Prochlorococcus marinus str. MIT 9313: one gene and its partner. The protein of the gene in region 1 interacts with the protein of each later gene in a pairwise test. Links are inferred from orthologs where the notes say so. Each region holds a gene or a part of one and is shown on either strand. Other genes may lie near its edges. The genes, in order: crtE and purT.

The links.
Region 2: the proteins of crtE (region 1) and purT interact in binary tests that used the Escherichia coli proteins (3 or more experiments, as listed by UniProt). The link is inferred for Prochlorococcus marinus str. MIT 9313 from one-to-one orthologs.

What each region holds. Positions count from the first base shown.
Region 1 is NC_005071.1:1,192,226-1,208,134, reverse strand. What follows is about bases 5,162-8,022. They hold crtE (geranylgeranyl diphosphate synthase CrtE), read left to right. Parts: upstream 5,162-6,071; coding sequence 6,072-6,974; downstream 6,975-8,022. Other genes in these bases: AKG35_RS05945 (ATP-dependent DNA helicase), read left to right, coding at 7,480-8,022; AKG35_RS05950 (divergent PAP2 family protein), read left to right, coding at 6,971-7,483; folD (bifunctional methylenetetrahydrofolate dehydrogenase/methenyltetrahydrofolate cyclohydrolase FolD), read left to right, coding at 5,162-6,029. Outside these bases: AKG35_RS05985 (hypothetical protein), read left to right, coding at 770-1,267; AKG35_RS12920 (hypothetical protein), read left to right, coding at 1,303-1,464; AKG35_RS13645 (hypothetical protein), read left to right, coding at 1,564-1,698; AKG35_RS05975 (hypothetical protein), read left to right, coding at 1,767-2,174; AKG35_RS05970 (RluA family pseudouridine synthase), read left to right, coding at 2,243-2,866; AKG35_RS05965 (HDIG domain-containing metalloprotein), read right to left, coding at 2,957-5,050; more of folD, read left to right, coding at 5,121-5,161; more of AKG35_RS05945, read left to right, coding at 8,023-8,952; AKG35_RS05940 (GAP family protein), read right to left, coding at 8,927-9,616; AKG35_RS05935 (histidine phosphatase family protein), read right to left, coding at 9,696-10,286; AKG35_RS05930 (cobyrinate a,c-diamide synthase), read right to left, coding at 10,356-11,783; AKG35_RS05925 (glucose-6-phosphate dehydrogenase assembly protein OpcA), read right to left, coding at 11,825-13,114; zwf (glucose-6-phosphate dehydrogenase), read right to left, coding at 13,156-14,679; AKG35_RS05915 (FAD-binding oxidoreductase), read right to left, coding at 14,851-15,909.
Region 2 is NC_005071.1:2,396,153-2,408,732, reverse strand. Bases 9,495-12,458 are described here. They hold purT (formate-dependent phosphoribosylglycinamide formyltransferase), read right to left. Parts: upstream 11,578-12,458; coding sequence 10,411-11,577; downstream 9,495-10,410. Other genes in these bases: AKG35_RS12065 (hypothetical protein), read right to left, coding at 12,184-12,458; AKG35_RS12070 (hypothetical protein), read right to left, coding at 11,658-11,906; AKG35_RS12080 (HAD family hydrolase), read left to right, coding at 9,495-10,401. Outside these bases: AKG35_RS12100 (ABC1 kinase family protein), read right to left, coding at 1-1,746; DNA repair protein RecN, read left to right, coding at 1,805-3,487; excinuclease ABC subunit UvrA, read left to right, coding at 3,533-6,493; AKG35_RS12085 (alpha/beta hydrolase family protein), read left to right, coding at 6,493-8,010; more of AKG35_RS12080, read left to right, coding at 8,269-9,494; more of AKG35_RS12065, read right to left, coding at 12,459-12,580. UniProt on the Escherichia coli protein: Involved in the de novo purine biosynthesis. Catalyzes the transfer of formate to 5-phospho-ribosyl-glycinamide (GAR), producing 5-phospho-ribosyl-N-formylglycinamide (FGAR). Formate is provided by PurU via hydrolysis of 10-formyl-tetrahydrofolate.

The DNA of each region.
Region 1 (15,909 bases):
TCGGGTTGGCAGTGCATTGACTTGTAAAAGTGAGCGAGTGCTAAGAGGCCCTGTTTTAATTTTAATAGATTTTCTATCTCAGGGAAGAAGAATGCATGAAAAGCTTGGCAATGGCCCAGTGATAAAATTTTCTGTACTGATGCTTTTGAAAGCAGGGTTTGAAGCTTGATTCGAGCAAAAGTTGGCTTTATTTTTAAATAGTCAAGAATACTTGTCTTGGTGTTTTAGTGATTCTTTGTAGCTTTTTCTCAAAGAGGCTTGTCGACATGTACTGCAAGGATAGGATGAAAAGAAGGGTTTAAATTGGCGATAGGCTCTTTTGGCTTCAAGATTTAGTCTGCGGAGATTTGAATTTCATTTGACTTGTATCGGCAAGGCTTTGTTCTTTGATTTCCGCAGAAGTTTTAGGCTGATCGTATTTAGGGATTTGCAGGGTTTTTCTTGAAGAGATTCCTGGAGGGATTGGCCTAGGAAATGATTTAATCGTTGGGATTCTTTTGAGCCTGATTGGCAAGGCTTTCCGATCAGGCCTTGAAAGCCTAACTCGTGACTCGTCTTGGTTGAATATGGGGACCTTCCAGCCCCTTCCTCTGGCTGATGAGGGCCCTGCTCAGCGCATTTGGTCAACCTCATGCTGAATCGCTCATTGCGTTGAGGATCCCTGGGGGGCTTTTGCTCTGAGGAGCTTGAATGAAAACCGTAGAAGTTCGGTGCATTGAAGCAACCAACGCGGCCGATCTGTATCCAATAAGAACAGAGGATTGCCCGATTGGCTGTGGTGTTATTGCGATGGTTGGGATGTTTGCTGGTTTCCGTGTCTGGTTTGGCTTGGCTTGATGTTTGCAATGCCAGTAGTTGGGAGCAGATTGGTCGTTATCAAAACCTTTTGCAGCAGGCTGGTACGAATACTCTGGTAGCGGGTGACTGTCCATCAGGATTGATGGGTGCTTTTCATGTTGGCAGGAATGCAGTGCTGCTTTGTGCCAACAACCTTGAGGATGATCCGACAGAGGTTTGGACAGTGCTTGCCCATGAGTCGGCCCATGTGATGCAAGCTTGCAAGGACGGTCCCTTGTTGGCAGATCATCAGCTAGGCAAAGCACTTTTAACTGTGCAACGGAGCTCTCCGGAGGTGGTTAGGGAGCTTCGCCTCTATCACCAGAGTCAACAACGTGAGGAGGTTGAGGCACGCCTTGTGCAGGCCCTTCCTTTTGAGGAAGTGAAAAGTCTTTTTTTGCAGTACTGTGCCCATCGCTTAGAGCCTTAGCTCATTGAGAGTGGTCCGCCGCGCCATAGATGGTCATGGCAGATGATTTGACCACGTCTCTAACAGGGCCAACGATTGATAGCGAAAGTCTGCTCACTTACCTGGGCGAAGATTGTCGCCGTTATGTGGTGTTGGAGTTTGATGGCGATGATCTTGGCCTGCAACGTTCTGCCCAAGTAACGAAAGCTCTTTGCTAACTAAGCCAGCTGATCCAGGAGATTGAAAGCTTTTGCTTGGGCTCTATTGAGTGGGTCATGGCCTCTCCTCTAGGCTGTAAATAAGCAATAGTTCTGCTGTTGTCTACTCTTGAGACTGAGCTTGAGAGTGCAGGAGAAGTCTCTAGCGATGAGGCCGCAAACAATGGCGCCGCCGCCGAAAAGTCTTCTCAAGGTGGCGTTCTTGTCGATCCGCGAGCTCAGTCCAATTCCTGAATCAACCTGATTTCTTTTAGAAGCGTCTAGTAGGCCTGCTTACGTTGGCACTAGTCAGGGTTTTTGTGATGAGTGCTGTGGTTCGTGGTTATTGGTTGATGGCCTGGATCGGCTTGCTAGCCAATGTGGCGGCCCTCCCCATTATTGGAGTGGTTGCATTTACTAATCAGGCTTTGCAAACAACCAATATCAGCCTCGCCTTTAGCCTCGCCTGGCCGGCTGCCATCGTTGGCATCGTGGCATCTGCTGGCCTTTTGGCTGAGCGGCGATGGGGCGTCATCGTTGCCATTGTTGCTTTATCGATGGCCTTAGCAGGGTCGTTGCCTTACGGAATTGTCCGCCTGGTTTTGGATAAGGCATTGGTGGTGCCTGACTCTCAGGCTCTTGGTGGCTTGTCCCTGCTGATGTTCGTTGTGAATCTGCTGGCGCTGCTTTATTGGTGTCGTCCGATTCATCGTCAAGGAGGTCGACTTTGATCTCAGTCGTTGATGATTTTCTGATCAGTTTTCATTGCCTGTTCATTGAGCTCGCGTGGGCTTAATGAATGAGGATTTTATTTCAGGATTCCTGGCTAATAGCTGTGGAGAAGCCACCAGGCTTATTGAGTCAGCCTGGTCTTGGTGTTGATCAGCAGGATTCTCTGATTGGTCGCATGCAGTTTATTGACCCTGAGCTGCGATTGGTGCATCGCCTTGATCGAGATACTTCAGGGTTGTTGTTGTTGGCGCGAGGGGCGGAGAGCTTGCGGCGTTGCAGCATGCTTTTTTCAGCGCGTCGAGTGCGCAAGCTTTATTTGGCAGTGGTGGTTGGCCGGATGAATCGCAATGCTGGAACGATCAGCTTCCCGATAGCCCGGCTACAGAAGAATCCGCCTCTATATGGCAAGAACCCGCAAGGGAAAGAAAGCCGATCCCAATGGAGGGTTAGAAGCTGCCACGCAAACGGCTCAACGTTATGGCTTTGGCCCTTGACAGGTCGATCCCATCAATTGCGTGCACACTTAGCAAGTGTTGGACATCCGATTTTGGGTGATCCGATTTATGGCAAAGAAGTTTTCTTTGAAAGGATGTATCTACATGCGACAGCCTTGAGCTTTCGACATCCTTTTACAGGCCTGAGGCTTCGCCTACGAAGTAGGGCTCCATTCCTTCCTGCTCAGGAAAATTAAGTAAGAGAAAAGTACAGCTTCAAAAATGTAGATAGGTCTTTCCTCGTTGTTGCTGAAATAGATGAATGTCCAGCAAGTTAAACAGTGCCTTTAATCGGGGAAAGCCTTTTGTGCAGGTATCGGGTAAGGGATACGGCGATGGCGCATGCGTCGCCAGACGCGTACGAAAGCTCGCACAACGAGTTCTACTTCGGCTCGGCTGAGGCTGCTTTTATTCAGTTGACCATCCCGTTGCCGCTCCTCAATAATCCTCTTCACAGTGGAGTGTGCCTTGCTATCAGAGGTGTTCGGTGGTAGGGATCGAAGGCATGCTTCACAGCCGTCGGCCAGCATTAAGATTCCGGTCTCTCGGGAACGAGGTATCGGTCCGCGGTAGCGGAAGTTCTTTTCGGGAACGGAGGGGTCCAGTTCTCTTGCACGATGAAGGAAATACCCCATCTTCAAGGTGCCTTGATGCTCAGGGATGAAGTCCGCTACTCGGCGCGGTAGGCGGTAGCGACGGGCAAGTTTTAATCCCTCATCCACATGGGCTTGAAGGACCTCTGCGCTGGCGATGGGATTGTTCAGTTGATCGTGAGGGTTTTTTTCTCCTTCGACCTGATTCTCGATAAACCACTGAGGAGCGTGGAGCTTGCCAACATCGTGGTACAAGGCACCGGTTCGGATCAGGTCGACATCGGCACCGATTGCTCTGGCCCCTTCCTCTGCAAGTCCGCAGATCATTAATGTGTGCTCGAAAGTCCCTGGAGCTTCTGAGGAGAGGCGGCGCAGAAGGGGACGCTCTTGATCGGCTAGTTCCATCAAGCGGGCTCTGGTGAGCAGGCCAAAAGAGGTCTCCAAAATTGGGATCAGTAGGATCGCTAGCATCAGCAAGATCCCCATTAGCAGTGCTTCTGAGAGAAGTTCGTTGCCATTGGGTGCAAATCGACCCCAGGCCCCGCTGCCGCCGGCACTAAGGAGCAGCCACTCAGCCAGTAGGGCTCCTAAGGGCAACAAAAATGCCATTTGCAGCAGCTGTGCTCTGCTCCGAAGACGACGGCTATAGATAGCTGCCACTGCAGCGATTGCACAGGCAATGATCATTCGGCCTTCTCCAAGGCCGTTGACTGGCATAGGCCATAGCAGGCTCTCTACCGCCATCCAAGCCAAGCCACAGGTTGTACCAAGACCTTGGGCGAGCAGGAGTGTCGGCGGAACGATTACTGCTAGGGGGCTCACAGTAGGAACGAACCAGAGTTTGCTGGCCTGAGTGACCAATAGCAATCCCACTGCCAGTAGCCCATGACGTGCTTCTAGGCAGGGACGTTCCCGTCGCATGATCAGCAGCATCACGCCACAGCCGGCAAGGGCTGTACTGAATCGGCTGAGCAAAGGACCCCATTCTGGGCCTCGACTGACAAGACCGAAGTGATTTAAAACGGCATAGGCCCTTGGGCTGATGGGTTCTCCTTTGCTCGTGATCAGATCGCCGCGGCGGACTTCAATGATTGGAATGTCTTGTTTGGTGATCAGCTCTTCAATGAGGCGTTGGCTGAGGGCTGGATCTGTGCGCAGATTGCTACTGCCTTGATAGGTGCTGGCGAGCAGCTTGCTGCTAAGACTTCTGGCAGGGCCGTTCTGCTCCCCTAGGTCGGCTAATTGAATTGCGGCCGCCTCTTGTAGCTGCTCAAGGGCGAGATTGTTCAGTCCTTGACTGAGCATGCGTTCTGAGGCACGGCGGATGGCCATATCCCAGCGTTTTCGTTCTTGTTGGGAGCGCGCTTGGAGCCAGATTTGTTCTTCGGCGTTGAGATTGACAGGCCCTATCCGTCCTGCATCACTGTTGCGAGCAACACGTTCCAGCTCAGCGAGATTGCGCTCTAGCCGTTTTTTGAGTCGGGTTGTTTCTTGTTGATCGATCACTTGCACAAAGGTGCTCTGTACGAGCTGAGATCGCCTTTGCTCTTGAGCTTCACTGTCAACGACGCGAGCATCCCTGGGAGCTCGCGCCTCAAATGGAGCTGGAAGTCCTGGGTTCAAATTCGGTTGAAACAACCAGGGCCAGCTAGAGATAATTGCTACAGCAAAGCAACTCATCAGTAGAGCAGCCTTGTGGGGCATCGACCAGCGGAGCAGCGGACGCTGCGGCGACTCGCTGCGTAACCAGCTCTGCCAGAGCCTGTTTAAGGTTGGAAGACGGACCACAGAAGCTGGCACTTGTCCTAAACGCTAGCTCTCTTCTGCGTGCATGCTTGGGGAAGCATCGGATCGGTGAATGGCCCTTAGGCTTGATGGCAAACAACTGGCCGCAGAATTGGAGCAGCGTCTCCAAGCTGAAATTGCGGCTGGCTTGGTGCAAGCCGGAAGGCCGCCAGGGTTAGCTGTGTTGCGTATTGGGGACGACCCCGCCAGTGGGGTGTATGTGGCCAACAAGCAGAAAGCTTGTGGGCGTATTGGCGTGGCCAGCCATCTAACCCATTTGCCGGAAACGGTTTCAGTTTCAAAGGTTTTGGCCACGATCCAGGCCTTAAACATCGATGAGCGAGTGGACGGCATTCTTTTGCAATTGCCTCTACCCAAGGGCCTTGATGAAGGGCCTTTGCTGGCTGCCATTGATCCCGAGAAGGATGCCGATGGTCTGCATACCCTCAACCTTGGCCGATTGTTGAAAGGTGAACCTGGGCCTCGTAGTTGTACCCCTGCCGGTGTGATGGCCTTGTTGGCACGCCATCAGATTTCTCTGGAGCGGAAAAGGGCTGTTGTGATTGGGCGCAGCATCCTGGTAGGCCAACCAATGGCATTGATGCTTCAGGCGGCCAATGCCACTGTGAGCGTGGCCCATTCTCATACCGGTGATCTGGCCTCGTTAACTCAGCAGGCCGATGTGTTGGTGGTGGCGGCAGGGCGAGCGCGGATGATTGGCGCAGAGCATGTCAAACCCGGAGCAGTGGTTGTCGATGTTGGCATTCATCGCCTTCCCCTAGATCCTGAACTAGGGACGCAAGCCAAGGCCAGGTTGTGTGGAGATGTACGAACGCAAGAAGTTGAACCTTTAGCAAGTGCATTGACCCCTGTCCCTGGTGGTGTAGGTCCGATGACCGTGACCATGCTCTTGGTGAATACCGTGGCTAGATGGCAGCAGCATTGCGGTTTGCCCTTCGGCCTGAGAGATTTGCTGGTTTGAGACTGGTTGGCCTGAGAGAATCCCATGAACGAGACAAGGTTCATGGCGGCGGCGGTCAGCACCTTCTTCGACTTCCCTGCTTATTTGGCTGCGGCCAAAGCCAGCGTTGAAGAGGCATTGGATGATTCGCTTGGCCCTGAGCGCCCTGAGCAACTCAGGGAGGCCATGCGCTACTCCCTTTTGGCGGGTGGTAAGCGTTTACGCCCCATCCTTTGCCTAGCAGCTTGCGAACTTGCTGGAGGTGAACCGGCAGAGGCTCTGCCGACAGCAGTGGCTTTGGAAATGATTCACACGATGTCGCTGATTCATGACGATCTCCCCGCCATGGATAACGACGATTTACGCCGCGGTCGTCCCACCAATCACAAGGTTTATGGCGATGCTGTTGCCATTCTCGCGGGTGATGCGCTGCTTACACGTTCTTTCGAGATGGTTGCCTTGCGCAGTCCGGGAGTACCCCCAGAGCGGCTGTTGAAGGTTGTTGGCGAGCTTTCTCTCGTTGCTGGTGCTCCTGGTTTGGTGGGGGGGCAGGTTGTGGATCTGGAGTGTGAGGGCAAAGAGGTGGATCTGGAGACTTTGGAGTTCATTCATCTCCATAAGACCGGGGCCTTGTTGAGTGCTTGTGTGATCTGCGGAGCATTGATTGGTGGAGCAGAAGACGATTTGATTGATGCACTACGCATCTATGCGAGAGGGATTGGTTTGGCGTTTCAGATCATTGATGACATCCTTGATGTGACAGCGAGCAGTGATGTTCTTGGCAAAACTGCTGGCAAGGATCTGCTTGCTGATAAGACCACCTATCCCAAATTGTTGGGTTTAGACGAATCCCGCCGGCGAGCAGAACTCCTTGTGAGCGAAGCCAAGGCAGCACTAGAGCCTTGGCAAGCTTCTGCTGCACCTTTGCTGGCACTAGCCGATTACATCACCAGCCGCGATCGATGATTGTCAGCGATTCTTCCCCATCAGCGTGGCTTGGACTTTTAGATAATGCTGTCTTGGCTTGGGGGCTTGCCGCGTGTGGTTTAGCTCAGCTTTCCAAGCTGATTGTGGAGTTAATTTTTTATCGTCGCTGGCGACCTGCAGTGCTTCTTGAAACGGGTGGCATGCCTTCGAGCCATTCGGCCCTTGTAACTGGTACAGCAGCAGGTGTGGGATGGGAGATGGGTTTTGATCACTCAGGATTTGCTCTTGCAGCCACTGTGGCTTTTGTGGTCATGTATGACGCCAGTGGGATTAGACGTGCTGCGGGATTTACCGCAGCACGGGTGAATCTTTTGCCTGTGGAGACCTGGCCCACTCCACCAGAAAAACAGCTCAAAGAAAGCCTTGGTCACACTCGTTTTGAAGTGTTAGTGGGCAGTTTGATCGGCCCTGCAGTGGCTTTACCGGGATTGGTTTTTGTTGGTTCTCCACTCCATCTCAGCCAGTTATTGGGTATGACATTGGGGTGACGCAGTCTTCTTTAGATCCTGCGACTGTTGAGCTCACCGCAGATCAGCAGCAGGCTGCCGAAGCGTTCAGTTCTTGGTTGGATGATGCGAATCATGGCAATCCCTTTGTTCTGAGTGGTTTCGCCGGCAGTGGGAAGACGTTCCTTTCGATGCGATTGTTGCGTCAGGTGGAGGACGCTGGACTGTGTTGGACAGTTGTTGCGCCAACTCATAAGGCTGTTGGTGTGCTTCGTCAGGCTCTAGATCTTGAAGGCCTCAGGCCCACCTGGTATCCCTCCACGATTCATCGGCTGCTTCGCCTGAAATTGAAGCGGCAGGGTGATCTTGAGCTGTGTGAGTCAACAGAGCAAACGGCCCAGTCTCTAGAGCAATTGGGCCTGGTTCTGATCGATGAATCTTCGATGATCGACAGCACCCTGCTGGGTCTTGCTCTGCAGTGTGCCCACCCCTTTCGGACACGTCTCGTTTTTGTAGGTGATCCTGCTCAACTGCCTCCTATCGGTGAGGCCCAAAGCCCTGTGTTCTCGATGCATAGAGCCTGTACAGCAACATTGCAGCAGGTGGTGCGTCATCAGGGCCCTGTGTTGCGATTGGCGAGTCGTCTTCGCGATGGCAGCTTGCCCTGTCAGTCCCCGCCATGCTTTCCCTTGATTGAGGATGAGCTGGGCCGGGTTGGATGCATGGATCAAAACAACTGGCTGAAGCGAGCTCAGGCTGCCTTGCAATCCGCGGCCATTCAGGATAACCCTGATGCAGCAAGGATTCTTTGCTACACGAATCGCAGCTTGGAGCAATTGGTTCCCCATGCAAGGCGGGCGATTCATGGTGATATGGCCGATCAGTTGCCGGTACTCCCCGGAGAGGTCTTGATTGCACGCAAAGCAGTCATGGCACCGGCTTCTCGTAGTGGTGCCGAGACTGGCGAGGAACCCGACATGGTGCTCGGATCAAACCGAGAGGTGGTTGTCCGTGACGTCACTCCGGAACGCTGTGATCTTGCAGAGTTTGGTTTAGAAGGCCAAAGCGATTGGTCTGTACCGGTGGTTGACACCCTGACGGCCAAAGTTCGAGCAGGTGAGCTGGATTTGGAGTTGCGTTTGCAGCCGCCAGTTGGTTCTGAGGGCAGACGTTTGCTCGATACCACGTTGCAAAGGCTCAGGGTTGAGGCAAAAGCGGCGGGCAAAAGTGATGGTCGCTCTTTATGGCGGCGTTTTTTTCTGCTTCGAGATGCCTTCGCATCATTGGGCCCTGCGGCGGTTCTTACCGTCCATCGCAGCCAGGGGAGCAGCTTCGGGGAAGTGTTTGTTGCTGGTGATGTTTTCTGGCCTCAAGATCTCAGCTTGAGACGACAACTGGTTTATGTGGCTGTTAGTCGTGCCCGTACAGGTGTGTGGCTTGTGGGGAAAACAGGAGCCGCCGCACAAAGTCGCTGGCTGGATCAACTCAGATCACAATCGTCAGACCGCTGATTCCTTGCCAACCAAGGTAGGCACCTAGAGCAAAACTCACCCCACCAACGATTAAGTCACCTTTGGCAAATAAAAGTTGTTTCCCAGATTGCAGCAAGGGAATCACGCGTTCTCTGCCAATGATCACGGCGACCAGTGGGATCAGTAGCAGCAGGCTCGAGCCAAATGTGAAAAATACCAAGCCAACGATTTCTTGCCAGCTGGGGAGGCTTGCGGCTAGTACCACGGCTGAAGTCTTGGCAAACAGGAAGAGGTCATCTGGGCTGATGAGTTCTGTTAGCGCACCAACGGCGATCAAAAGCGGCAGCGGCAAATTGATAAATCGTTCGATCGTATGGGTCCAGGCTGGTTGTTCTTCTCCTGCAGCAAACGAACGCAAGAGCTCCTTTAATCCCAACGAGATCAAAGCTCCTCCGCCAAGAAGGTCGAGAGCTGTTCGATGATGAGAGCCTTGGGTCATGTCCAACACCAAGCTGTGGCCCACAGTCAGCAATAGGATGACGGTGACCAGAGTGGTTACGATCCAGCCAGTAACGAACCAACTTCCCCGCTGAATTGGTTTAGGCCCTAGCAGTAGGAGAAGTAGGACACCTAAATGGATCGGCGAGAGAGCTAAGCCGGTGCCAAAGGCCAATAGTTCGGCCCATAGGGTGGTGTCAGCCATTGAGGCGATCAGGTGAGCTTGTCAATATTCGCTCATGATCAATGGTCAATCTTGGCGCAAGAACCTTTCGTTGTTCGATTTAGAACGTGCCAGTGCAGAGGGCATTCCAGCGTGTGATCACGCGCTGCTCTCTTTCGAAACCAAGAATGCAAATGCTGCCGGTATCTAGTCTGAACAGTCGGCCTGCTGCGGCACCGAGACCTAGCCAGGTGCCAGTCAGGGCTCGCAAGATATGTCCATGGGCGAAGAGAACGATGTCACCGTTGTTTGAGATGCCGAGGGCATGTTCAATAATTCGTTCACAACGCTCTTGCACGGCAGTAGCGTGCTCGCCACCAGGACAACCTTGGTCCCAAATGGTCCACGCAGGAACGGTTTGACGGATCTCTGCTGTGGTGATGCCTTCATAGTTTCCGTAGTTCCATTCGATCAGCTCCGGCATGATTTCAGCAGGTATTTCAAGCTCAGCCAGCGCACAGGTGCGTATGGCTCGTTGCAGGGGAGATGACAACACAGCGGCAAATGTCACGCCTTTGAGCACAGGAGCAAGAGCCTTCGCCTCTTCTTCCCCCTGGGGTAGCAAGGGGAGGTCGGTGCTGCCGGTATGACGGCCTTGGAGTGCCCATTCGGTAGCCCCATGGCGGATGATCCAAAGTTGACGAGATGTCATGCAGGACGGTTGCTGCTGGCTGAATTTTGACGAGCATCTTCAAATGATGTCTTCCTGGGTTTGTGCTGTTCAGAAATCACTTGTTGCTGGGATTGATTGCGGCTCGAGTGCGGCTCGCCATCGACGGGAGATCATTGAGCAGCTCGCCCAGTGGAGGTGCACCCAGCTGGCATGCAATGTCTGATGGCTCCATCCTTCTTTGTGTTGCGGCACCCGCCACCCTTGAACTTGCCATAGAGAGCTTGGCTTGTTGATCATGTGTGGTCGATCAAGAGGTTTTTTTAAGCCATCGTTAGGGCCCATGGGGTGGAGTTCCCAGCGGTGGAATTCATGGCCGATCAGTCGATCACCTTTGCGTACAACAAGACTGTCTTCAGTGCCATCAAGGCTGCGATAACCCACTTGAAGAGAGCCTTTTTTGGCATGAAAAGGAAGTAGGCCTGTCATTGGATGGGCTTGTCCTTCCAGATCAGTGAGGGTCTGTCCAAGCAGCAGCATCCCGCCACATTCGGCATAAATCGGGCGCCGTCCATACCAGGCTCGTAGGTCTGCCATGCTGCGATCACATTGACTAAGACTCGCCGCATATTGTTCGGGGAAGCCGCCTGGAAGGATCACACCTTTCGCTTGTGCAGGTAGGGGTTCATCCTCCAGTGGTTTCCAGGGCAGGACTGGCATCCCAAGAGCTTCAAGGCAATCTTTGGTTTCTGGATAGCGAAAGTGAAAGGCATCGTCTTGAGCGACTGCTACAGGCCGTAGGGGTTGTGGTGATTGGATGCTCTTTTCTCCAAGCAGGGCATCAATTGGATCTATTGCCGGTGTAGGCGCGCGGAGCAACGTTTTGAAGCTCGTTAGATCGAGATGAGTTTCTGCGAGGGCGCTCCAGGCTTGTAGTCGAGCTTCCAATCGCTCAAGCTCATGGGCTGGGGCAAGGCCGAGATGTCTGCTGGGAAGAATGAGTTCAGGATCTCGGGGCAAGCAACCGAGCACTTTGACCTCAATGCTGTTGAGGACTTCTTTCAGTAATTCTTTGTGGCGATTGCTATTGACCCGGTTCAACACCACCCCGGCCAGAGTCAGTTGTGGATCGTGGTCTCGGAAGCCTTTAACAAGGGCCGCTAGGGAGCCTGCTTGGCCGCTTGCATCCACGACAAGCACGACTGGTAGTTGCAGGTGACGAGCTACGGCAGCAGTACTGCCTTGCTGCGATGTGCCGACACCATCGAATAGGCCCATGACGCCTTCCACCAGCGCAAGGTCGGCAGCTGCACCAAAGCCATGAAAGCTGTTTTGCACCCAGTCGGGGCCACAGAGCAGTAGGTCAAGGTTTCGACAGGGTCTACCGGAAGCAACTGTTAGTTGTTGCGGGTCGAGATAGTCGGGCCCCACCTTGAATGGTTGGAGGCTTAGATCACGGCTGCGTGCCCAGGCTGTGAGGGTGAGGCTTAGTAAGGTTTTTCCAGTGCCACTGGCTGGGGCAGCAATCACACAGGCCATGACGGGTGGCGGCTGAAAAAGGGCTTCGCCAAAGGGGGGTCTTAGCTAAGCAGCTTGGCAGCAAGGGGGGCTGCAGCGGCAAGCAGGGGGGTGGTGCTGTTATGGCCACCAGCGAGGAGTCTGGCTACATCCATCTCTACAGAGGCGACCTGCATGGGGACGACTTCTTCAATCAGCTCCATGCTGGCCATGCCACCTGCTTCGAGTCTCATGCAGCCGCCAGATTCGGCACAGAGAATCACGCAAACGGCATGTTCGAGTTGTGCATCTGGCTTGCAGATCAACCTGACCCCCACGATCTGGCCAGGATGAATGCTCGGTTGCCCCATGGGTACAGGCATAAGGCGAAACTGAACAGTGGTGCCATCGGTTCGGCGGAATTCGGCAGCAATGCCTTCCCCTTTTATTGTCTGGGTGGCTTGTAATTGCCATCCCAGTCGATCGGCGATCCAGGCGGCTAACAACAGCCCCTGGACGGGGTGATGACCCTCAACGTCGATTTCGAGCTGATCAACATGACTAAGGGCATTGCGGCGGTGTGGTGGGTCAAACACCATTGCGAGGTGTTCTCGCCAAGTGCGCAGCCTTAACCAATTCAGATCATTCACCGCTCGGCCTGCTTCCACATGGGCATTGAGCAGCTCAATGCAGCGATGGGGATCTCCTAGTGCTGTATCGATCACCAGGCGCCGTGGGGTCACAGCCAGCCGCTCGAGCAATTCGGGGGCTTCGTCCAGGCTGCCGTTCCACCAGACCCAGGAGGGCAGTTCTGCAGGTAGTAGAGGTTGAAGGATTCCCAGCCCATCTGTTAGGGCGTGATGGTCACCGCGAAGCACCACCACATCTCCGCAGGCGCTGTTTCCTCCTCCTTCTTCTGGTAATGGGCAATAAGCAGCCACGAGTGTCTCGAGGTCATGCCCCTTCTCGAGGGTTGGTGCCAGTGTGATCAGGCGTCGGGGTTCTAAGGCACTGATGGCAGCATCAATGTGTTGCCCACGTAAATCCTCGCCATGTTGATTGCCTTTGCGATTGGCAAGGACTGCTGCAACACTTGAATCCAGAGGAGGTGTGCTGTGGGGTAGATCGCCTTCGGTAACGGCTTGGCGGGCAGCTTGGATGAGCTCTTGGCTCTGCGATCCAATGATCGGGCCATCAATCTGGCCGGTTCTAACCAGCTGCTGTTCGACCCAGGCCGGCTGCCAAACCAGCAGGGAGAATGTTTTGGCGCCTGTGTTGCCAGGTTGATCGTTTAACCAGAGCTGCTCGAGATAGCTAGGGACCTCACTAGGAGGGAGTTGCAGAGGGCTCTGAAGCGTGAGCTGGGGGGACATGGATAGAGCTGAGTAATCAAGATGAGATGAGCCAGGCGGAATCAGGGTCGGCGCCAGAGCAATCCGTCATTGGCAAGCAGGGTATCGGCAGCAGCGGGCCCCCAGGTACGTGATTCATAGGGATGAATGGGCAATTGCCATGGGCTGTCTTCAATCAGTTCCAGGAGAGGGGTGTAAAGGCGCCACGCTGCTTCAACCTCATCACTGCGGGTGAATAAAGTTGGGTCACTGAGCATGGCATCGGCTAAAAGTCGGACGTATCCCTCATCGGATGGCTCACCGAAGGATTCGTCATAGGAGAATTCCATCTCTACTGGTCGGCTGCGCATGCCTGAACCAGGTGACTTCACCTCAAAGCGCCACTCGGCTCCTTCATCCGGTTGGATTCGCAGGATGAGTTGGTTCGCTGTAGGGCTGCCCCCAGCGGCATCGAAAAGATGCACGGGTGCTTCTCGAAAGGTGAGAACCACTTCACTAAGACGCTTTGCCAGTCGTTTGCCAGTGCGAACGTAAAAGGGCACTCCCTGCCAGCGCCAGTTGTCGATGAAAAGTTTCATCGCTACATAGGTCTCGGTGGTGCTGCTGGGATCGACACCCGGCTCCTGTCGGTAGCCTGCTATCGGAGCTTCCTTGGTGCCGCCAGGTGCGTACTGGCCACGGATGCAGCAGTTCCAAGGTTCCAACTCATCCGCTAGGCGAGCCGCTAGCAAAACCTTGGCTTTTTCATTGCGGATTGCCTCAGGGTCAAAGCGCCCTGGCGGTTCCATCGTGGTGATGGCCAGCATCTGGGTGAGATGGTTTTGCACCATGTCGCGCAGGGCCCCTGACGATTCGTAGTAGTTGGCTCGTTCTTCAACCCCTACGGTTTCAGCGGCTGTGATTTGAACGCTGGAGATGTAATTCCGGTTCCAGATTGGTTCAAAGATGGTATTTGCGAATCGCAGCACAAGGATGTTCTGGACTGTTTCTTTGCCGAGGTAGTGGTCGATGCGGAAGATTTGATTCTCTTGGCCACAGCTTTGGACGATTTGATTTAAAGACTGAGCACTGGCGTAATCACGCCCGAATGGTTTTTCGATAACCACTCGACTGCGTTTGGGATCACTTAGAAGACCGGCATTAGCAAGAGCTTTGCAGCCACTGCCGTAGAACTTTGGTGACACCGAAAGATAGAAGGTGCGATTGCTGCGGGTGGCGCGGAGTCGATCAATCTCTTCCAGCCGATGGCTGAGTTTGATGAGGTCTTCTGGCTTCTGTAGATCGACAGGTTCGTAAAAAAGACCAGCGGCGAATTGATCCCAAGCAAGATGGTTTTCGTTGATAGTCTCGCCGAGGGCTTCAGCCATTTTTTGGCGAAATATTTCGTTGCTCCAAGGACGTCGCGCGCAGCCAAGTAGGGCGAATTCACTCGGTAGCCGCCGTTGTTTGTATAGCTCGAAAAGGGCTGGAACCAATTTTCGGTGGGTCAGGTCGCCACTTGCACCAAAGATGACTAGGCACTGCGGAGCGATAACCCGCTCTTGACGTAGTCCAACCCGTAAAGGGTTGGTGATCGTGGTGCTCATGGAACACAGACCTCTTCTGACGGGTAACCAAGGATCTGTGAATTCAAAGTGCTCCAGACCATCCCGGCATGGTTTGTCGTCGTATGCCCAAAAAAATTTGAGGAAGCATAAAAAGACCCGCCCATTTGGGCGGGTCTTTTTATCAGGTTAAAAAACCTGGAGAGTGCAGGATTAATAGGTTTCCACGTGCCAGCGATGAGCTTTCTTCAGCTGGGGTCGTAACTCTGACCAATCGATCCCCTTAGCAGTTGCTGCTGCGGTCATGGCTTCGTCGATGCCAGGCTCCATGCCCTTGAGGCCGCACATATAAACATGGGTTTTGGGGTTCTCAATCATTTTGAAGATCTGATCGGCATACTCCATAACCCTGTCTTGGATATACATCCTGCCGCCTTTAGGATTCTGCTGTTCACGGCTGATGGCCTTGGTATAGATGAAGTTGTCGGGAAACTCTCTGAGATAACGCTCAAAGTCTTCGTCATAAAGCAGGTTGGCCGTGTAGGGAGCTCCCATGAAGAGCCATGCTTTGCCACGGAATTTCCAGCCATTCTTGGAGCGCTCTGTGGGCTCGAACATGCGGCGAAGATAGGCCCGCATTGGAGCGATGCCGGTTCCGGTGGCCAACATGATCACGTTGGCCTCTTCATCATCTGGTAGAAGCATTTCTTTGCCTACCGGTCCGGTGATCTTCGTTTTGGCTCCAGGCTTGATGTCGCAGAGATAGGTGGAGCAGACACCGTCGATCGTTTTGCCATCTAGCTCGTATTGGAGCTGACGAACACATAAAGAGACTGTTTTGCCCTCTAGGTTGTCGCCATGGCGGGTGCTGGCAATGGAATACAAGCGGAGCTTATGGGGCTTGCCGTTGGCGTCTGTACCAGCAGGAATGATGCCAATGCTCTGGCCTTCTACATAACTGAGATGGGGATCACTCCCGGCAAGGTCGAAAGTGATGTGATTGACCCTGCCAACAGCACCTTCTTTGACCAGGCTGTAGTTCTCTAGAACAGTCCCTTCAAAGGGAGCCTTCGGCTTGTAAAGGTTAATGGGTATCGCTGTTTGAGCTGGTGGGCTTTTGGTATCAGGCTTTTCGGTTGAGGTGGTTGTCGATGATGATTTTCTTTGAGCTGCTTGGCGGTAAGAAAAGCTAAAAGGAGCTAACTCTCCGTCTTGGCCTCGGTAAAAGAGTGCTTTGACAATGTAGAAAGCGCCAATAACAAGAGGGATATG
Region 2 (12,580 bases), 1.2 Mb from region 1 along the record:
GTCTGGCAGGTTTTGCAAGATAACGATCAGTTGTCGAATTGGTTCTAAATCAAGCAGTGAGCCATCGTCAGAATTTTCAGACTCCGAACCAATGGCTATAAGTGGAGGTTGCAAGGATCGCGGTAGGTTACGACCCAGACGTTGAAATGTTTGCCAGCCAAAGGCGTCAAGGCGGTTGATTAGTGCTTCAACAAGTTGTTCTCTCAAGAGACCACCGTTGATTGAGAAGAGGAAATCGATGACCTGATCAATTAAGCTTTCCAAGTCGAGCTGGGCTTGGCTTGCAGCACTTGCTACAAGGTTTTCTAGTCGAGTCCAGCGGAAGATTTCTCCGTCAAAAAGCATTTCTTTGAGGCTTTGGCGTAATTGAGGGTCGGGATCTTCCATGAGTCGCCGAGCGAAGTAAGGATAAGCGGCACCAAGAATTTTGAATTCTGAATCTACGCTTAATGCGATGCCTTCAAGGGTTATCAGTGAACGAATAATTAATGCGTAGTATGGAGGTACCTTGAAAGGGAACCTGTACATTACGCCAGATAGGTCATCAGTTACGCTTTTGAAATCAAGGCGACTTACACCCATCTCTAGAGCTTGGCTGAAGACACTTTCAAACGCAGGTACAATTGGTTCGAGATTGACATCTTCTGCTAGAAAACCGAGTTTTACAAAGTCTCGTGAAAGGTTCTTGAAATTACGGTTTACCAGATGTACTACTGCTTCAATTAAGCCTGTACGTGATTCTCGGCTTACCTCACTCATCATTCCGAAATCGAGGTAGCAGAGCCGCCCATCGGCCATAGCCAGAAGGTTTCCAGGATGTGGATCAGCGTGGAAAAACCCGTGTTCCAACAACTGTTGCAAGCTGCAGTTAACTCCGACTTCAACCATATTATTGGGATCGATTCCTAGCTCTCTCACTGCCTTTAGATTAGTGAGTTTTACTCCATCAATCCATTCCATTGTAAGCACTCTACGGCTAGTAGCTTGTCGATAGATTATTGGTACAGCGATGCGTTGATTATGGCTGTGAAGCGTGCGGAAACGCTCTGCATTGGCAGCTTCATTAAGGTAATCCATCTCTTCAAATACTCTTCGGCCTAGCTCATCAATCAGCGCCACAAGATCACTACGTATCAACCTCACATTGCTTTTGAGCCATGCGGCAATGTTCCGTACGATGTAGAGATCAAGGGTGATTTGTTCCCGAAGTCCTGGTCGTTGTACCTTGACGGCCACCTGTTGACCTCCTTTGAGTACGCCTCGGTGGACCTGTCCTAGAGAGGCGGCAGAGATGGGTTCTTTGTCGAGTTGTTCGTAGATCTCTTCGATTGGTGTTTCAAGGTCTTCTTCTATGCAGGCCATAGCCATGACACTGTCGAAGCCTGGTAATTGGTCTTGTAGTTGTGAAAGTTCTTCCAGTAGAACTGGTGGTACTAGGTCTGGTCGACTGGAAAGAGCTTGTCCAGCCTTAATGAAAGCAGGGCCAAGCTCTACTAAGAGTTCCGCGAATTCTCGTGCTCGGGAACGAGCACGATTTGCATCGTTCAGTAAGCCAAAAACTTTGTCCCCTGCTAAGCCAACCAGGAAGAGACCAATTGGTAGAAGTGTTTGCCAGAGTCGGCGCAAAAGGCGCTGTGGATGGCCGGCATAAATTCTGGTAATTGCAGCAGGGTCGTATTCAAGTAGGCCTGCCGCCTCGATGAAATCCCCGAGTTCTGTTTCCATCCTGAGTGGGGTCTTGATCATTCACCCCTTCTAAACGAACCGTGCTGCCGCTACGGTCGGAATCATCACAGGGCTGGACGTGCTCACCGGTCTGCTGCTGCAGAACATAGCTCTGATCGAGAGTCTTGAACTGGAGTTCAGCTCCGGCTTTACGGTGCTCACCGGCGAGACCGGCGCAGGCAAGTCGATTCTTCTCGATGCCCTCGATGCGGTGCTGGGTGGAGCGCAGGGGGCCAGCGGCGTTCGTTTGCTACGCGCTGGTTCTGATCGAGCCAGGATCGAAGCTGCGTTTCAACTCAGCCCTGCGCTTGAACAGTGGTTGATCGGGGCGGAGTTTGACCCTGAAGAGGAGCTCTTGATCAGCCGTGAATGGAAACGGCAGGAGGGTGATCGCTTTTCTAGTCGCTGCCGGCTGAACGGCAGCACGGTGAATCGTCAGCAGTTGCTTGAGCTCAGACCGCTGCTGATTGATCTCACTGTTCAGGGCCAGATCCAGCTGTTGTCGCGTGTGGGGCAGCAACGGTTATGGCTGGACCGTCTCGGTGGTTCTTCGCTGGCAGAGGTCAAGGCACAGGTGGCTGATGCCTGGACGGACTGGCGCGTTGCTGCAGATGCCCTGATGGCTCTCGAGCAGGAACAGCAGCGTTTCGAACAGGAGCGGGCTGAACAGGAGCAGCAGTTGGAGCAGCTTCAAGCTGCTGATCTCGAGGATCCAGACGAGCAGCAGCGGCTGGAGCAGGATCAGGATCGCCTCGTTCATGGCGTGAGGCTTCTCGAGGGTCTGGCCTTGTTGTTTGGGCGTCTCCGCGATGGTGCGGATCAGGGGCCCTCTCTGCAGGATCACTTCTCGGCGTCTATCCAGGAGCTGCAGGCCATGGCCCAGTTGGATGGTTCCCTGGAGCCGCTGCGGGATCAGGCTCTGGATCTCGGGGCCGGTATTGACGCCTTGCTGCGCTCCCTCGATCAATACGGTCTGGCGCTCGAGAGCGATCCAGATCATCTGGAGCGGATCCAAGACCGCCTGTCGGTACTAAAACGCCTGCAGCGCCGCTATGGCCTTGATCTGGCCGGTTTGATTCTGCGTCGCGATGACCTGCTTCACCGTCTGGGTGCTGAAGGATTCGCGGCTGATCTCGCCCGCCTGCATCAGGACGAGAACGATCGACGCCAGAGCCGTGATCAAGCCAATGCGGCGTTGCATCGCGAGCGTTCCAATGCAGCGGAGGCTCTGGAGGCGTCGTTGCTTGAGCTGTTGCCCCCTATGGGCCTTGCCAACATGCGTTTCAAGGTGGATCTCACTCCCTGTGATCCCGCTGACCATGGTGCGGATGCTGTGCAATTCCTGTTTTCCGCCAATCCTGGCCAACCGATGGCACCGTTGACGGAGGTGGCGTCCGGTGGTGAGATGTCCCGTTTTCTGCTGGCGCTTAAGACCACTCTTGCCGCGGTGGATGGGTCTAGCACGCTGTTGTTTGACGAGATTGATGCCGGCGTCAGTGGACGCGTTAGTGGAGCGATGGCGGATCTTCTTCAGACCCTGGCGCGTCAACGCCAGGTGTTTTGCGTCACCCACCAGCCGCTCGTGGCGGCCGTGGCCGATCACCATTTCCGGGTAAGTAAGCATGTGGAGGACGGCGTGACCCATTCGCGAGTGTCCCGACTGCGGGACACTCAGGAACGCCGCCAGGAGCTAGCTGACCTCGCTGGTGGTAATCAGGCTGATGCCTATGCAGCGAGCCTGCTGGACCAGCGCACAGCTTGAAGGCTTCGGTTCTTCCTAAGCTCTTGAGCTTTCCAACGGGTCCTGATGGCGCGAGCTGCTGCCAAGATCGCTGATTCAGCTGGCTCGCTGGCGACTCAGGACGACGTGATTCGCGTGAGGGGTGCCAGGCAGCACAACCTCAATAACGTCGACGTCACCATCCCCCGCAACAAGCTGGTGGTGTTCACCGGAGTCAGTGGCAGCGGCAAGAGTTCGCTGGCCTTCGACACGATCTTTGCGGAGGGACAACGCCGCTATGTCGAAAGTCTGTCGGCCTATGCCAGGCAGTTCTTGGGGCAGGTGGACAAGCCCGATGTCGATGCGATCGAGGGTCTCTCGCCGGCGATCTCGATCGACCAGAAATCCACCAGTCACAACCCGCGGTCGACGGTGGGCACCGTCACGGAGATTCAGGATTACCTTCGTTTGTTGTTCGGTCGCGCTGGCGAACCCCACTGCCCCAAATGTGGCCGCTCGATTAAGCCGCAGAGCATCGACGAGATGGTCGATCAGATCCTTCTTTTGCCGGAGGGGACCCGCTATCAGTTGTTGGCGCCGGTGGTGCGCGGCAAGAAGGGCACCCACACCAAGCTGATCAGTGGCCTGGCAGCAGAGGGTTTCGCCCGGGTTCGCATCAACGGTGAGGTGCGCGAGCTGGCCGACAACATTGAGCTGGACAAGAACCACAGCCACAACATCGAAGTGGTGGTCGATCGTCTTGTTGCCCGTGAGGGGATCCAGGAACGGCTGACCGATTCCCTCCGCACGGCTCTCAAACGCGGCGATGGTTTGGCGTTGGTGGAGGTGGTGCCCAAGAAGGGTGAGGAACTTCCCGACGGCGTTGAGCGGGAGCGTCTCTATTCCGAGAACTTCGCCTGCCCGGTGCACGGCGCTGTGATGGAGGAACTGTCGCCACGGCTGTTTTCCTTCAACAGTCCCTATGGCGCCTGTGAGGCTTGCCATGGCATTGGCCATCTGCGCAAATTCACCGTGGACCGGGTGATTCCGGATCCATCCCAGCCGGTGTACGCCGCTGTTGCTCCCTGGGCGGAAAAAGACAACAGCTATTACTTCTCTCTGCTCTATTCAGTGGGTGAAGCCTTTGGCTTTGAGATCAAGACCCCATGGAATGAGCTCACGGACGAACAGTGGGATGTGTTGCTCAATGGAAGCCGCGAACCGATTCTGATTCAGGCCGATAGCCGGTATCGCAAGGGCAAAGGGGGGTACACCCGCCCGTTTGAGGGCATTCTTCCAATCCTTGAGCGGCAGCTCCGTGATGCCAGCGGAGAAGCCCAGCGCCAGAAGTTGGAGAAGTACCTCGAGCTGGTTCCTTGTGAAGCCTGTGGCGGTCAGCGGCTCCGACCCGAAGCCCTGGCGGTGAAGGTGGGTCCTTATCGGATTACTGAACTCACTTCTATCAGCGTGGCGCTGACTCTTGAACGCATCGAAAAGCTGATGGGCGTTGGAGCAGCTAATGGATCTGAGCCTTTGCTCAATTCACGTCAGATCCAGATCGGTGATTTGGTCTTGCGTGAGATTCATATGCGTCTTCGCTTTCTTCTTGATGTTGGGCTCGAATATCTCAGTTTGGATCGACCCGCGATGACCTTATCTGGCGGTGAGGCTCAGAGGATTCGTTTGGCGACACAGATCGGTGCTGGTCTTACGGGTGTGCTTTATGTGCTTGATGAACCAAGCATTGGTTTGCATCAGCGGGACAATGATCGTCTGTTAGCCACGCTCAGACGTTTAAGGGATCTGGGTAACACTTTATTGGTGGTAGAACACGATGAGGACACCATTCGTGCCGCTGACCATCTTGTCGATATTGGTCCAGGGGCAGGGGTGCATGGGGGTCATATTGTTGTTGAAGGATCTTTGGATCATCTGTTGATGGCTGAAGAATCTTTGACAGGTGCATATCTCAGTGGCCGCCGCTCTATTCCTACACCTAGACAGAGGAGAGAAGGAAGCAGTCGCAGGCTTCGTTTGATTGATTGTGATCGCAATAATCTTAAAAATCTCACCGTAGATTTTCCTTTAGGGCGCCTTGTTGCGGTCACAGGAGTCAGTGGTAGTGGTAAGAGCACTTTGGTGAATGAGTTACTTCATCCTGCCTTAGATCACAGTTTGGGTTTGAAGGTGCCTTTCCCTCAAGGCTTGGGCGAGTTGCGAGGTGTCAATGCGATCGACAAGGTGATCGTGATTGACCAGTCTCCAATCGGCCGTACACCGCGCTCTAATCCAGCCACCTACACCGGTGCGTTTGATCCGATTCGTCAGGTATTTGCTGCTTCCGTTGAGGCAAAGGCTCGTGGTTATCAAGTTGGTCAGTTTAGTTTCAATGTGAAAGGTGGTCGCTGTGAGGCTTGTCGTGGTCAAGGGGTGAATGTGATTGAAATGAACTTTTTGCCAGATGTTTATGTTCAGTGCGATGTCTGCAAAGGTGCTCGATTTAATCGGGAGACCTTACAGGTCACTTACAAGGGCCACACCATTGCAGATGTTTTGCAGATGACGGTTGAGCAGGCTGCAGAGGTTTTTTCTGCTATTCCCCAGGCGGCTGATCGATTGCGCACGTTGGTTGATGTGGGACTGGGATATGTGAAGTTAGGTCAGCCTGCGCCCACGCTTTCAGGTGGTGAAGCTCAACGTGTGAAGCTTGCTACCGAGCTCTCAAAGCGCGCTACTGGCAAAACCCTTTATTTGATTGATGAACCAACCACTGGCCTCAGTTTTTACGACGTGCATAAGTTGATGGATGTTATGCAGCGTCTTGTTGATAAAGGCAATTCAATTATCGTGATAGAACACAACTTGGATGTAATTCGTTGTTCTGATTGGATTATTGATCTTGGCCCTGAAGGAGGAGATTGTGGTGGCGATCTTCTGGTCACGGGGACTCCAGAACAGGTTGCATCCCATCCCACTAGCCATACGGGCCATTATCTCAAGAAGGTGTTAGCGAAGCATCCTCCTGAGACTGTGTCTGTTGCAGCTTGATGATGTTTTTTCGTTCCCGTCTTTGGCTGTTTGCAATCAGTTTTGGAGCGGGGCTTGGACTTTTTCCAAGCTCTGCTCCTGCACTTGAACGCTTGGTGTTTGATCTGCCTGTACTGGAAAGTCAGATTGATTTTGAGCTTGGCGCTGCTCAGAGCGCAGGCGATCTAATTGATGCCAATCCCGATTTTGTGGAGTTGGATCGGGCTACGGATGGTGCTTTTGTGCGACTTCTCAATCAGGTCTTTAACGCTCCCCTGCCAGCGCAGATTGAGAAGGTGATTGAGAAGTCTGTCGGGCAGCCTCTTTTGGAGCAGGCTTTGATCGTAGTAACCAAGTTGGTTCAAGTTGAGGGGTTGCCCCAAGACACCAGTGGAAGGATGTTGCTTGAGGCGCTTTCGCGTGCTTCCAAGAGTGGTCAGCCAACTGTGCTTGGTTTGTTGCGACAAATCCCTGGTCAAGCTGCATCCATCAACTTGTCGAAATTGGCCAGCTATGTCTCACGGCTTCAACGTAATCAGCTAGCAGCAAATCTGCTTGTGGAGAAAGAGGCTCCTGTTCAGATTAAAACTGGATTACGCATGCCGCTTACCGGGTTGTGGTTAAGTCAGCAAGTTGATGTTCAGGCTTCCCATCGCTCGAAACCGATACGGGTGGTGGTGATACAACCGAAGTCTCGTGCAAATGGTCGCTTGGTGGTCATTTCACATGGGCTTTGGGAGTCTCCGAGAGATCTTCAGGGTTGGGCTGAATATCTTTCTGCTAACGGTTATACGGTGTTGCTCCCGGAGCATCAGGGCAGTGATGCTGATCAGCAGAAGGCGATGTTGGCGGGTGATCAACCTCCGCCGGGACCTCAAGAGTTGCGTCTTCGTGCGATGGATGTGACTGCGATGCTTTCTGCTGTGGAGTCAGGTGGTTTGTTGTCAAGACTTTCCCTCAATACAGATGAGGTCGCTGTTGTTGGTCATTCATGGGGGGCGACTACGGCGATTCAATTGGCTGGAGCACGCTCAACGGATGTGAAGCTCGCTGCTCGTTGTCATAACCAGGATGACCCTGAGCGCAATATCAGCTGGATACTGCAGTGCAGTTGGCTTTCCAAAATGAATGAGTCTTCTGTTGAAGACTCACGGGTCAAGGCTGTTGTGGCGGTGAGTCCGCCGTTACGTCTTCTATTTGATCCAAGTAGAACTTCGGTTTTGACAGCCAAGGTTTTGTTGGTTAGTGGCACTCGTGATTGGGTCGTGCCTCCGGTGCCTGAGGCTCTGGTGCCCATGCGTGATAGTGGTGCTTTGGAGTTTGGCCATCGCTTGGTGCTTGCCCAAGATGGTGGTCACTTCAACTTGATGGCACCTGCAAATCAGCTTCAGCCGGCCACTTTGGCGCCCCTCATTCTTGCTTGGATTAATGAACAGCTTGCAAATCCTGGTGTTGTCACCTTTAGTGGCGGCGGTTGGGGTGATGCTGTGCATCCTTTAGTGGATGTGACTGATGCGGCTCTGAACCTGTATCGCTGAGGCTTTTTGGCCTGGCTTGTTGCGAGCAAGAGGCTTCATTATTCTGTTTTTGAGGTTTGTATTTCTCAACGATTCGTTCTAGGATTTTTCTTTTTAAAAGAGAAAACACATAGAGGGAATATATTGTTGTCGTTTCTAGTGAGCTGGGAGGTTTGGTTCTCATCCTTTCTTTAGGCTTATGAGGATGGAAGTTCCTTGATTATTTCTTGATGGCCATCCGCATCTGGATGGTTTCGTTGATCGCCTTGGAGGCATCAGATGGGTTTGAGATTGCTTCATCTGCATCTTCATGGACTGTTTCGATCTCACGACTTGGAATTGGGTCGCGATGCTGATACAGGAGGCCAGGCTCTTTATGTGCTCGAGCTTGTCAGGGGCCTGGCAGCGCGTTCGGAAATTGAGCAGGTTGAGGTGGTTACCCGCTTAATTCATGATCGTCGTGTTTCTACTGACTATGCCAATCCCATTGAGGATATTGCTCCTGGGGCCAAGATCATCAGGCTGCCTTTTGGACCAAGACGATATTTGCGCAAGGAGTTGTTTTGGCCCTATTTGGATGATTTAGCGGATCAGACCGTTAGCCATCTCCAGCAGCAAGAACATCTTCCTGATTGGATTCATGCTCATTACGCCGATGCAGGCTATGTGGGAGCCCTTGTGAGTCGCAGGCTGGGTGTTCCCTTGGTGTTTACAGGTCATTCCTTGGGTAGGGAAAAGTTGCGGCGTCTGTTGGGAGTTGGTGGAGACCATGAACAGATCGAGCAAACATATGCCATTGGTCAACGTATTGATGCTGAAGAGTTCACTCTTGCTCATTGTAGTTTGGTGATTACGAGTACTCGCCAGGAAATTGATCATCAATACGCTCGCTATGGGCGTTTTGTTCCGGAGCAAGCGGAGGTGGTGCCTCCCGGCGTTGATTCCATTCGCTTCCATCCACTCCAATCTTCTAGTGAAACGGATGTTGTTGATGGATTGCTCGCGCCCTTTTTGAGGAAACCTTCTTTACCTCCTCTTTTGGCTATTTCCAGAGCTGTGCGTCGTAAGAATATTCCTTTTTTGGTGGAGGCTTACGGCCGCTCGCCTGTGTTGCGTCAACGGCATAATCTTGTGCTTGTACTCGGCTGTCGGGATGATCCTCGTCAGTTGGAGAAGCAACAGCGGGAGGTGTTCCAGCAGGTTTTTGATCTCGTGGATCGTTACGACCTCTATGGCCGGGTGGCTTATCCCAAACAGCACCGTCGTGATCAGATCCCAGCGATTTACCGATGGGCAGCCTTGCATCGTGGTTTGTTTGTGAATCCAGCGCTTACCGAGCCCTTTGGGCTCACTTTGCTTGAAGCGGCGGCCTGTGGTTTGCCGATGGTGGCGACTGATGACGGTGGTCCACGCGACATCCTTGCTCGTTGTGACAACGGCTTGTTGGTTGACGTTACTGATCTGGAGGCACTTCAGGATGTAATGGAGCAGGCTGGTTCAGACGCAGATCAGTGGCGTCTTTGGAGTGATAACGGGATTGTGGCGGTCAGTCGGCATTTCAGTTGGGATGCTCATGTTTGCCATTACTTGGCATTGATGAAGCAACGTCTTGAATTGTCTCAGCCACGAATCTGGGCCACAGATAAAGAGTGTCTGGGCAGTCCACTGGGGCAGAGTTTGTTGTTGCTTGATCTTGATAGTTCTCTCGAAGAACCCGAGGCAGAGGGTTTGGCTTCGCTGCGGGAGGGATTGGAATCCATTGGCTCTGGCGATGCGCATGGTCTGGGAGTATTGACGGGTCGTTCTGTGCAGGCTGCAAAAAAGCGTTATGCAGAGCTGAATCTTCCTTCTCCTCGGGTTTGGATTAGTCGCGCGGGTACTGAAATCCATTACGGATTGGAGGATCAGTCGGATCGCTTTTGGCAGGCCCATATCGACGTTGATTGGCGGCGACAGGCAGTGGTGTCTGCTTTAGCTGATCTCAAGGACCATTTGACGCTTCAGGACGATCAGGAGCAGGGTCCTCACAAGGTGAGTTATCTATTGAAAGAGCATGGTGAGGCGATTTTGCCACTCGTCCGTCAGCGTTTAAGGCAAAGGAGTCAGGCGGCACGTCCTCATTTGCGTTGTCATTGGTTTTTGGATGTGGTGCCTTTGCGAGCTTCCCGAAGCGAAGCCATTCGCTATCTCTCTCTTCGTTGGGGATTACCTCTTGAGCAGATTTTGGTTGTTGCCAGTCAACAAGGTGATGCTGAATTGGTAAGGGGATTGACTGCTTCAGTAGTCCTTGCAGAGCATGATCCTTGTCTGGAGGGTTTGCGACATCAGCAACGAGTGTTTTTTGCTAACAACCCGCATTTGTTTGGACTTTTAGATGGCTTAAATCACTATCGATTTTTCTTAAAGTCTTAACTGACACCCTTACCCTTTTATTACCTGGATGGATGCGGCGGCTCGATCAGCTTTAGAGCGAACTGCTTCCATAGACTTGCCTTTTGCTAAAGCAACCCCCATGCGACGCCCTGGTCGAGCATTGGGTTTGCCGAACAGCAATATCTGGGTGTCAATTTCTGAGAGGGCTTTCTCCACTCCTTTGTAGGAAATGGATGAGAGATTGTCTTTTGCCAGGATTACCCTGCTTGCTGCTGCATCTGCAGTTTGAATAGTAGGAATAGGTAAGTTCAGCACTGCGCGCAGGTGTAGTTCGAATTCACTAAGGTTTTGGCTGATAAGGGTGACAAGTCCGGTGTCATGTGGTCTTGGTGATAGTTCCGAGAAAATCACTTCATTGCCACAAAGAAAGAACTCCACCCCGAACAATCCCACACCACCAAGATTTTTGGTAATAGTCAGAGCCATTGATTGGGCTTGCTTGAGTTGTTCAGTAGAGAGTTCTGCTGGTTGCCAGCTGCATTGATAATCTCCTCCAATTTGTTCATGGCCGATTGGTTCGCAGAAGAGGGTGGAGCCATCCTCTTGGCGAATTGTGAGCAAGGTAATTTCGAGATCAAAGTGAAGGAACTCTTCCACGATGACTCGCGGTGAGTTACCCCGGGACCCTGCCATAGCGGCTTGCCAGGCTTGCCGTAGGCCTTCAGGATTGCTAACCACACTTTGGCCTTTGCCGGAGGAGCTCATGACTGGTTTGACCACCACTGGCCAGCCCAGGGGCTCAGCTGCATGTTTGAGTTCTTCGGCACTGCCGGCATAAGCAAATTTTGGGGTCAGTAGAGCCAATTCAGCGCTGGCGAGATCTCTGATTCGATCGCGATTCATCGTTATGGCTGTGGCTCGGGCCGTAGGGATCACTGTGATTCCTTCGTTTTCAAGCTCTGCTAGTGCATTGACTGCCAATGCTTCGATCTCTGGGATGACTACATCCGGTTGGTGATGCCTGATGATGGCTGTGAGGGCTTCTGAATTGTTCATGTCCAGAACCTCTGCTTGGTCTGCTACTTGCATGGCCGGGGCCCCGGAGTATCGATCACAGGCGATGACATGGCAGCCCAACCGTTGAGCGGCGATTGTTATTTCTTTGCCGAGTTCTCCGCTGCCAAGTAACAGCAAGGTTTTTGGTAAGACAGTCATCATGAAGGTGTTGATGATGAGTTGATCTTCGCGCTCGGCTGGTTAGGGGAATTGCCTTAAAAGTGGTATTTGAGATCCCTTTACACTTTGAGATCAGGGATCAGCGTGAGCTGTCGAAAGGCTGGTTCTTCGCTGATGAACCCCCAGGCTTCGAATACACCGGGATCAGGATGAGTGATGCGTTGTTTTTTCATGTTCTGTTCCAGCCGAAAGCCTTCTTGGGCCATGCGTCGCATCAGACTTGCAGCCTCTTCGAAACGGGAAGCCATGGCTTCAAGGCTTGCGCAGTCGCTTGTGAGACCAGCCTCTTTCCAAGTGAAGTAACTCATTTTTTAATACACCAGATTGATGGTGATAACGACTGGGTGTGTGAAGCTTCGAGGTTCCATAGACCACATTTGCTATTGGGTTGGTATGGATCTTTCTCGTTGGCAGTTGCTCTGTGTTAACAGTTCAACCATTATCGGCGGACAAAACTGCCCGACGGAGAGAGGCTGTTCTTAATAAGTACGACACAATTGAGAGTTTCTGGCCTTTGTCCCCATTGGCTTTGTTTCCACCAGCAAAACGCTCACTTTGCTTGATAAGACTTGGAGTTTAGTGATTTCAGGGTGCTGCACCATGAGCTGCCTTCGTGGGTGTGTGCTTGATAAGTCTCAAAGGAAGCAAGGCCAATGTGTATACCAGGAACGGGATGTAGAACTTTGGGTCTTCACGAGTGTGTTCAACGTAGGTGAGCAGAAAGACGGTCCAAAGCCAGTGGCTGCCAATCAAATGAAGTCTCTTCCAATGTTTCATACCCATCCATTGCTGGGCTCGATCAGTGGAAGTTAAGGCCATCAGGAAAACAAAAATATAACCAAGACCACCGAAAATCCACTGGCCCATTGATTGATCTTCGAGAAAAGGTTCTGGGAAGAGAAACGAGATCAACACAATCAGGCTGAGGTGAATGAAGTGTGAAGCTGCAAAGCTCAGTCCGATGTAGCGCCTGTTGCGAAGA